One region of the Halomonas sp. KM-1 genome, then DNA from elsewhere that is predicted to be linked to it. Evidence: predicted binding sites of a transcription regulator. Region 1 holds the regulator's gene; the other holds the start of a gene.
What was found. Region 1 encodes FliA, which starts transcription of late flagellar genes. Its sites were predicted from a motif close to CTAAAGTTNNNNNNNNNNCNGCCGATA; they were not measured.
Positions count from the first base shown of each region.

Region 2: B8115_RS16605 (flagellin) is a predicted target of FliA. The motif match lies at 1,824-1,850, and genes of this name have one in related genera.

Region 1 is NZ_BAEU01000136.1:22,395-26,571, forward strand. It holds gene B8115_RS16170 (EAL domain-containing protein) at 85-861, shown strand; gene B8115_RS16175 (EAL and HDOD domain-containing protein) at 962-2,173, shown strand; gene B8115_RS16180 (RNA polymerase sigma factor FliA) at 2,234-2,941, opposite strand; gene B8115_RS16185 (flagellar protein FlhE) at 3,005-3,421, opposite strand; gene B8115_RS16190 (hypothetical protein) at 3,418-3,921, opposite strand; gene flhF (flagellar biosynthesis protein FlhF) at 4,003-4,177, opposite strand, start outside.
Region 2 is NZ_BAEU01000138.1:46,994-51,170, reverse strand. It holds gene B8115_RS16615 (OmpA family protein) at 1-164, shown strand, start outside; gene fliD (flagellar filament capping protein FliD) at 254-1,648, shown strand; gene B8115_RS16605 (flagellin) at 1,895-2,722, shown strand; gene B8115_RS16600 (hypothetical protein) at 2,907-3,602, shown strand; gene B8115_RS16595 (hypothetical protein) at 3,589-4,137, shown strand.

The sequences.
Region 1 (4,177 bases):
CCGGTGACGATTAGACGAGACGGTGAGTGCACTGCACTGCTCAAACACGCAGACGATACCGAACAGGCCCGGGAAGGAGTTGCCATGCATCGATGCGCCGAGAAGGAGGGACACTGCGAACGCTGCGAAGGCGAACTTCCTTTCGACTTCACCATGGCCTTCCAGCCGATCGTCGATCTGGGCTCGGCCAGAATCATCACCTACGAGGCTTTGGTGAGAGGGCCCGCCGGCGAATCTGCAGGCAGCATCCTGGCCAAGGTGACGCCCCGCCTGCTCTACCGCTTCGATCAGGCCTGCCGCATCCGCGCCATCGAGCTTGCCAGCCGGCTCGGCATGCGCGAGAGCCTGTCGATCAATTTTCTGCCCAATGCCGTTTACGAACCCCAGGCGTGCATTCAGGCGACGCTGGCCATTTCCCAGAAGGTTGGGTGGCCGACGGAGCGGTTGGTGTTCGAGGTTACCGAAAGCGAAAAGGTGCAGGACCAAGAGCACTTGCGCAACATCATCGAAGCCTATCGCAGCATGGGATTCACCACTGCCCTGGATGACTTCGGCAACGGCTTCGCCAATCTCGATCTGTTGACGATACTGCACCCGGACCGGCTCAAGATAGACCGCGCCCTGGTGATGGGTTGCGATGACGACGTTCGCCGACAGGCGATTCTCAGAGCCCTCGTCAGCCTTGCCGGGGAGCTCGGTATCGACCTGATTGCCGAGGGCGTGGAGACCCGCGACGAGGCACTGTGGCTGGGGCGTCACGGCATTCCGAAGCAGCAGGGCTTCTTTCATGCGCGCCCCGCCCTCGAGAGCCTCGCACCGGATCTCGAACCGGGCCTCGCGGCGCTGCGCCAGGCATTGTAGATGCTGCAAGCGCAGGACAAGCGGCACCGGAGCCGCCGTCATATCTGGAAACATGAGAACATACCTGGGTGTTGCAACACTCAGCAGGGAGCCAAGCCACATGCCCGACCAAAGGGGTCCAGAGCCTTTCACCATCGCTCTCCATCCGGTTCACGATGCCAGCCACCATCACGTGGCGGATCGTCTCGTCTACACCCGGCGCAGCGACGCCGAGGATGAGGCCGAGGACCTCATGTCCGCTACCGCCCGGGCCCTGGCCAGCGCCGTCTACGAGCTTGGCGATGCTGGGCTGCTAGGCGACAGGACGCTGTTCGTCGACCTGCCCCTGGAGTGGCTCGATCGCCCCGAACTGCTGCCCACCCCGGCACCGCGGCTAGCGCTTGGCGTTGCCGAAGCCAGTACGCTGGATAGCGAGCTGCTCGGGCGCCTGGATGACATTCGTGAGCGAGGCTATCGGGTCATCGTGCCTTCTCGGCTGTTCAAGCAGGATCCCGAGGCGTTGCTTGGCCGCTGTGACATCATACAGCTGAGCTCACCCAACGAACTGGACGAAAAGACGCTGGAAAAGCTCCCGGCTCGCAATATCAAGCTACTGGTCGGCAATCTCGACAGCCGCGATGCCCTGGAGCGTTACCAGATGATGGGCTGCGATTACTATGACGGCGACTATCTGGCACGCCCCAGCTTCATTTCCTCGCCGCCCCGTGGACGCCACGGCAACCGCGCCGCCCAGATTCGCCTGATTCGCGCCCTCTATGAGGAAGACAGCAGTGACCTCAACCGACTGCACGAGCTGGTGGTGCAGGTGCCTCATCTGCATGTGGCGATTCTGCGCCGCGCCAACTCTACCTATTTCAATCCTGGCGGCAAGGCGGTCGATCTGCAGCGTGGGGTACAGATCCTGGGGTTGATAGAACTGCGTCGGCTGATCCTGACCCTGACCCTGGCAAGTCTGCAGCCCTCATCCCGCATCGTGCTGCGTATGGCGCTGATCCGCGCCTTCATGTGCCGTCATCTGGCGGCCCCCTTCCCTACTCTCGATCCCGAGGATGCCTTCACCACCGGGCTGTTCTCGATGATGGATGCCCTGCTCGAAGAGGATCGCAATACCTTGCTCGACCACCTGCCTTTGGGCGAACCGATCATCAAGGCATTGAAGTATCGCAGCGGACCTCTCGGTGCCGTGCTCGTCCTGTGCGAGAACCACGAGCGCCAGGTCGAAGAAGCTATCGATGAAGTTCCCGCTGACCGACTGCATGGCTGCTACATGAACGCACTGGCCAGCACCAAGGCGTTGATGGATAACCTGTAGGCATGCGAGAGCTGCCTAACCGCGCCGGGTGCTTGGAGAAAGCCTTACGCTTGGGAAAACCTAGACGTCGTTGTCCGCCAGGCGTGCCCGTAACCGGCTTACCGCCTGGCTATGCAGTTGGCACACGCGTGACTCGGTGACACCGAGCACGGCGCCGATCTCCTTCAGGTTGAGCTCTTCCTGGTAATAGAGCGCCATCAGCAGCTTTTCGCGCTCGGGCAGTGCCTCGATGCCATCGACCAGTTGCCGACGCCGCTCCTCGTCGATGAGCATGTGATAAGGCGTATCGAGCGAAGCGTCCTCGATGCCGGGTTCGGCGCCTTCCGAGACGAGCACCTCGAAGGGCAGCAGATGGCCACTGTTGGTATCACTGAGCAGCTGGCGATACTCCTCGAGCTCCATGTCGAGCTCGGCGGCTATCTCAAGCTCGTCTGCCGCCCGGCCGAGCTTCTGTTCCAGACTGCGCACGGCCTCATCGACCGCCCGGGCATTACGCCTCACGCTGCGAGGCAGCCAGTCGCGGCTGCGCAGCTCGTCCAGCATGGCGCCACGGATACGCTGGCTGGCAAAGGTAGCGAAACTCGCCCCCTGAGTGGCATCGAAGCGACCCATCGCCTCGAGCAACCCCACGGTGCCGGCCTGGATCAGATCATCGAGCTCGATACTTGCCGGCAGTCGAACCTGCATCGACAGCGCCTGGCGCCTCACCAGCGGCAGGTACTCCTCCAGCAGGTCTGCCTGTTCGATCTTGCCTCGTGCTGTGTACATGCTCTTGCTCTCGCGGCTGACGGTTCCCTCGAGCGATGCCGATCGGCGCTCGACGGGTCAGAATCACTGCAGGTCGTCGTGATTCACGATCACTTGCAGCCCCTGCAGGGTTGCGGCACGCTGCCCACGCTCCTGTAGGGAAAACTGAAAGTTCAGTGGCGTATCCGCCGGCACACCGGCCAGTGCCTCGGTCTGCCCTCGCGGCCCGGGCAGGCGAATGCAGGCCCCCGGATGGCAGAGCCAGGCGTTCACCTCCCTGCCGGCTGGCGGCTGAAACTGCCAGACCACGCGGCCCATCACCTGCCCGTGTGCCAGTTCGGGAGATGGCGGCAACAAGGCAGCGGACATGGCGGGTCGCTCGGCCATGACGACGTGCACGGCAGGCGCCGTGGCCACCCAACTGCCGGCCGCCTGAGCCATGCCCGCCCACAGCCCGCCAAGGGTCAGCAAACAGAGTTGCCCCAACCTGGTCGGTTTCATCGCGCCAATACCAACAGTTCGATATCGAAATACGCTTCCGCAACGTACTGGAGATTGCTCAACAGGCCCTGGCGCCCCACGCCCGACGGGTGCACGGCAATCAAGCGACGCGGGCCACCCTGCTCGGCGATCTGCTTGAGCATGCGATAACCGCGGCGGAACGCCTCCAGATCGTCGTCTATCCACAGCGCCCACTGCGACTGCTGCGCTGCCAGCAGCGACAGATGCGGGCTGGAGATCGGTAGCGCCACGATACGCCAGCTGCCGGGATCGCCTACCCAGCGCCGCCCTTCCTGCGCCCAGCTTTCAAGCAGCTCGGTGACTCGTGCAGTGTGTCGCTCGGCAGTGCCCGGCAGGCCCAGCACCATCAGCGTCCGCTCCCCCTCACTGCGCGGCGGCCTCGGTCGCTCCACCGCCGCCTTGGTGCCGGCAGGCTGAGCACTGGACCGCTTGGGTCGGACATTCTCCGCCTTGTTTCCTGTGGCCAGCTCGACCAGCATCTCGGCCACGTGTGTCGGGCACTCATCCTGCGTCGTTCCATTTGCCCATTGGCGCAAGCCCGCGGCCTGGTCCCATCCCATCTAGCCTGTCTCCCGTTCACCGAGGCCAAGGTGGCGAATGGCATCGCGCACCAGGAAAAGTTGTAGTAGAGACTCGAGCAGCGCCACGTCTCGGCGTCGGCGACGCCCACCGCCGAGGCCCAACAGCTCGGCTCTGAGATCCATGGCGGCCTCGTCTTCGGCAAGGTCGAGGTGG
Region 2 (4,177 bases), on a different contig from region 1:
GTGCCCGTGCCATCGCTATCGTTCACGCCCTTGAGCGTTCCGGTGTCGAATCGCAGCGACTGCGGGCGGTAGGGCTGGCCGACACCCGTCCCTTGGGCAGCAATGAGACGGTGGAAGGTCGTGCCCAGAACCGTCGGGTGGAAGTGATCATTCACGCGCGCTGAGTTTTTTTTCACCTAAGGCTAAAGTTTTTTCGCTCACCGCCGAGGTAGAAGTAACAGGACGTCAATTCACCGACACAAGGCAGTTTTCCATGGCCAGCATTTCTTCCCTCGGTATCGGTTCCGGGCTCGATCTCAACGGTCTGCTCGACCAACTCAACGAAGCCGAGCGCGGCAAGCTCAAGCCCATCGAACGCCAGATCGAGACCCAGAAGGTCAAGATCTCCGCCTACGGCGAATTGAAGGGGGCGCTCTCCGGGTTCCAGGCCGCCGCCGACGCCCTCAACGACGCGTCTCTCTTCCAAAGTCTATCCACCTCCGTAGCGGGAACCTCCCTGGAAGCAGCGGCAGGACGTGATGCCGCCATTGGCCAGTACGCCATTGAGGTCGAACGGCTGGCCACTGCCGGAAGCCTGGCCTCTGGCCGGCTCGAAGTGGAGCTCGACCAGGCGCTGACCGACACCGATCAGACGCTTACCCTGCACTTCGGCAACGCTACCGGCGAGTCTCCTCAGTCGATCGATATCGATATCGCCGCGGGAAGCAGCCTCGAGGATATCCGCGACGCCATCAACGGCCATGACGGATCCGGAGTCACTGCCTCCATCGTCAACGATGGCGAAGGCTATCGGCTGGCGCTGATGAGCAGCGAGACCGGCGAATCGGCTTCGATTACCGACATGACCTTCAGTGACGGCTTCTTCGCCGATGGCATTGGCTTCAGCGGGGCCGAGGGCGCGGGTGCCATTACCCAAGTCGGTCAAGATGCCATGCTCAGCGTCAATGGCATTCCCATCGTCAGCGCTTCCAACCAGGTGGAGGGGGCGATCCAGGGCGTTACGCTGAGTTTGACGGAAGAAGGTAGCAGCACCCTCAAGGTCGAGCAGGACACCCGGGCGGTACGCGAGGCCGTCACCGGCTTCGTCGAGGCCTACAATGCGCTCAAGAGCACCATTGGTGAGCTCACGGCCTTCACTGGCGACACTGAAACCGCTGGCGACCTGCTGGGCGACAGCGCCGTGCGCAGTATAGAGGGTCGCCTGCGCAGTGTGCTGGCAGGTGGAATAGAGGCAGGAGAAGGCGGCTTCTCCATGCTCAGCGACATTGGTATCACCTTGAAGCTCGACGGCACGCTGGAGATCGACGAGCAGCGCCTGGACGAGGTGATCGTCAATGACCAGGATGCCCTCAGCGCCTTCTTCGCTGGCGACAGCAGCACGGGCGGCCTGGCCGGCCAACTGAGCGAGACCGTAACCCAGCTCGTTGGCAGCAATGGCGCCCTGGGTGGTGCCATCAGCGGAGCCGAGAGCCGTATCGAGAGCCTCAACGATCGTTACCTGAGCATGGAACAGAGCATCGAGGCCACTATTGCCCGCTACCGCACTCAGTTCGGTCAGCTCGACGGCCTGATCGCCCAGATGAACCAGACCAGCGACTATCTCTTCCAGCAGTTCGAAATGATGAATGCTCAGCTCGGACGTAACTGACAGCCAGCCCGGAAGTAACTGCCAGCCCGGGTCGAACGCTCAACCGCCCCACAGTGGGCGGTAGTTCTTTTCGGAAGCTGACTCGCAGCTCCTTTGCAAAGGCCCGGGATGAGGTGGAAATGCAGCTTAATATGAGCACTGACTGAGCTGTCGCCAACGAGATAGTGCTGCCGTGCTAAAGATTCCTTCCCAGCGGCCGATATACTCCGCAAAGGTGCATAGGAAGTGCCCGGTGGAGGACATTGCGTGGCCGTGATCAACACCAACATTCTGTCGATGATCGTGCAGAACAATCTGCGTGGCAGCCAGCAAGCCATGCAGACAGCCATGCAGCGGCTGTCGTCGGGCCTGCGCATCAACAGCGCCAAGGACGACCCGGCGGGGCAGGCCATTGCCAACCGCATGACCGCGCAGATTCGCGGGCTCAACCAGGCCGCACGCAATGCCAACGACGGTATCTCGCTGGTGCAAACCGCCGAAGGTGCGCTCGGGCAGGTGAATACCAACCTGCAGCGTATTCGGGAGCTGACCGTGCAGGCCGGTAACGGCACCCTGAGTCCCACCGATCTCGCCGCGATTCAGGCAGAGATCGACCAGCGCCTGGATGAGATAGACCGTATCGGGCTGCAAACCGGCTTCAACGGCGTTTCCGTCGTGGGCGAAAACCGCCGCGTGCACATTCAGGTGGGCGCCAACGACGGCGAGACCATCGCCATCGAGCTTCAGGCCATCAACCGGCATTCGCTGGGGCTGAATGGCTTTCGCGTGGTGGATGACGACACCGGCACGGCCACCGAATCACCGCTGGATGCCCTCGACGAAGCGCTCAAGCGCACCGACCGCCAGCGCAGCCAGCTCGGCGCGCTGTACAACCGCTTCGAAGCGGTGATCGACAACATTCAAACCACCGTGGTCAATCTCAGCGCCGCCCGCTCGCGCATCATGGATGCCGACTACGCCCAGGAAGTCTCCAACCTGGTGCGTGCGCAAATCCTGCAGCAGGCCGGCTTCGCCATCCTGGCCCAGGCCAATCGCCAGCCGGAGCTGGTGTTGGAGCTGCTGCGCCAGCGCTGAAGCCGCCTCGCTCCGAGCTTCGTCAACACGAAACGAAAATTTTTTTCCTTTCTCCCTAAAGTCCTGCCGGCAAGTGCCGTTAGATAGGATAACGGCTAGTCATGTCTATGCCGAATGAAGTTGGTTTTTGGCAGTGTTCCTAATGCCGCCAATAAAAATGACTATTAATTGATAAGGGTAGTCGATGAGCAAGTATCGTTCCAGCCGTGCCATTCTCGTATTGGAAGCGCCATGGGAACTGGATGAGGATGATGCCAACCGCAGCAGTGTGCTTCCCTTTATCGAAGGTGTAGCGAAACTGACTGGTGATACGGAAGTTCACTATGCCAATTTTTATGATAAAAAGAGTTTTAATAAGGCGCTGGATTGCTTGTGCAAGGGCGATTTTGAAAACCGTACGGTCTATATAGCGGCGCACGGGTTCAAGAACAAGGTTGCAGGAGTCCCGCTTATAGACTTGTTGGTGCAGGTGGGTGAGAAGTCAAAAAAACACCGTATAACAGGGGTGGTCTTGGGCTCGTGTTTCGTTGGCGAGCATACCGTAGCGATGGAGGTGTGTCTCGAAGAGTCGGGGCTGCGCTGGTGTGCCGGCTATACCCCGGCTGCCAACTGGCTCGATGCGACTCTGATCGACTGTGCACTGATTGCTCGGATGTCCGCAGTTGAGGAAAGCGTTTTCTATGACCGTGAACTCATAGCGAGCGAGCTGGCCGAATCGATTCGCCTCTTTGCCGACGACTACATTATCGGTATCGATTACGAAGATAATGACGTTCGCCTTTGTGACGCTCTGCGCTTTGTTGCACAGCCGTGTGGCCGAGGGCATCGTGCGCGCGACATTACCGAAATGGTATGGCGCTTTAAGAATGAAGAGATCTGATTGTGTGCATACTCGACTAGCAGCCTACCACGATGCCGTATACACCCAGGCAGAGCGGGAAGCGCAGTTTGGCATGTTCGAGCTGGTCACCCCGAGAGATCGGCGCGAGGACAACGATGCCCTTATCAATGCCGCTCAGACGACCCTGCATGCCCTGGGCTATCCCGCGACGATGCGGATCGCCGTTTCCCTGCTGCTGCTGGCGGAAGAAGTAATGCCGCTCGACGCCGAGCGGCTGCGTAAAGCATTTGGTGAAGAGATCGCTTGCTTGGTAGAAGCCAGCCGTGCCGTAGGCGAACCCGGCAATGCGAAAGATTGGCACGCCTCGCTGGAAAAGTTCGCCCAAGCCCCAGCCGATTGCCAGACCCTGCGTATGGCGCTTATCCATGCTGCCATCGAACGCGGCCCCGAACCCACGCCGCAGATGGACTTCTGGTATGCCGAAGCTTTGGCCCTGCCGGCCGCGCACCCTGGGCTTCGTGCGCAGGTCATAGCCAGGCTCGAAGCCGACATGGCGGCGTTGTACGCGCAATGAGTGGTGCTACGCCGCCAGGCCCAGGAGGCACGGTTTCGCT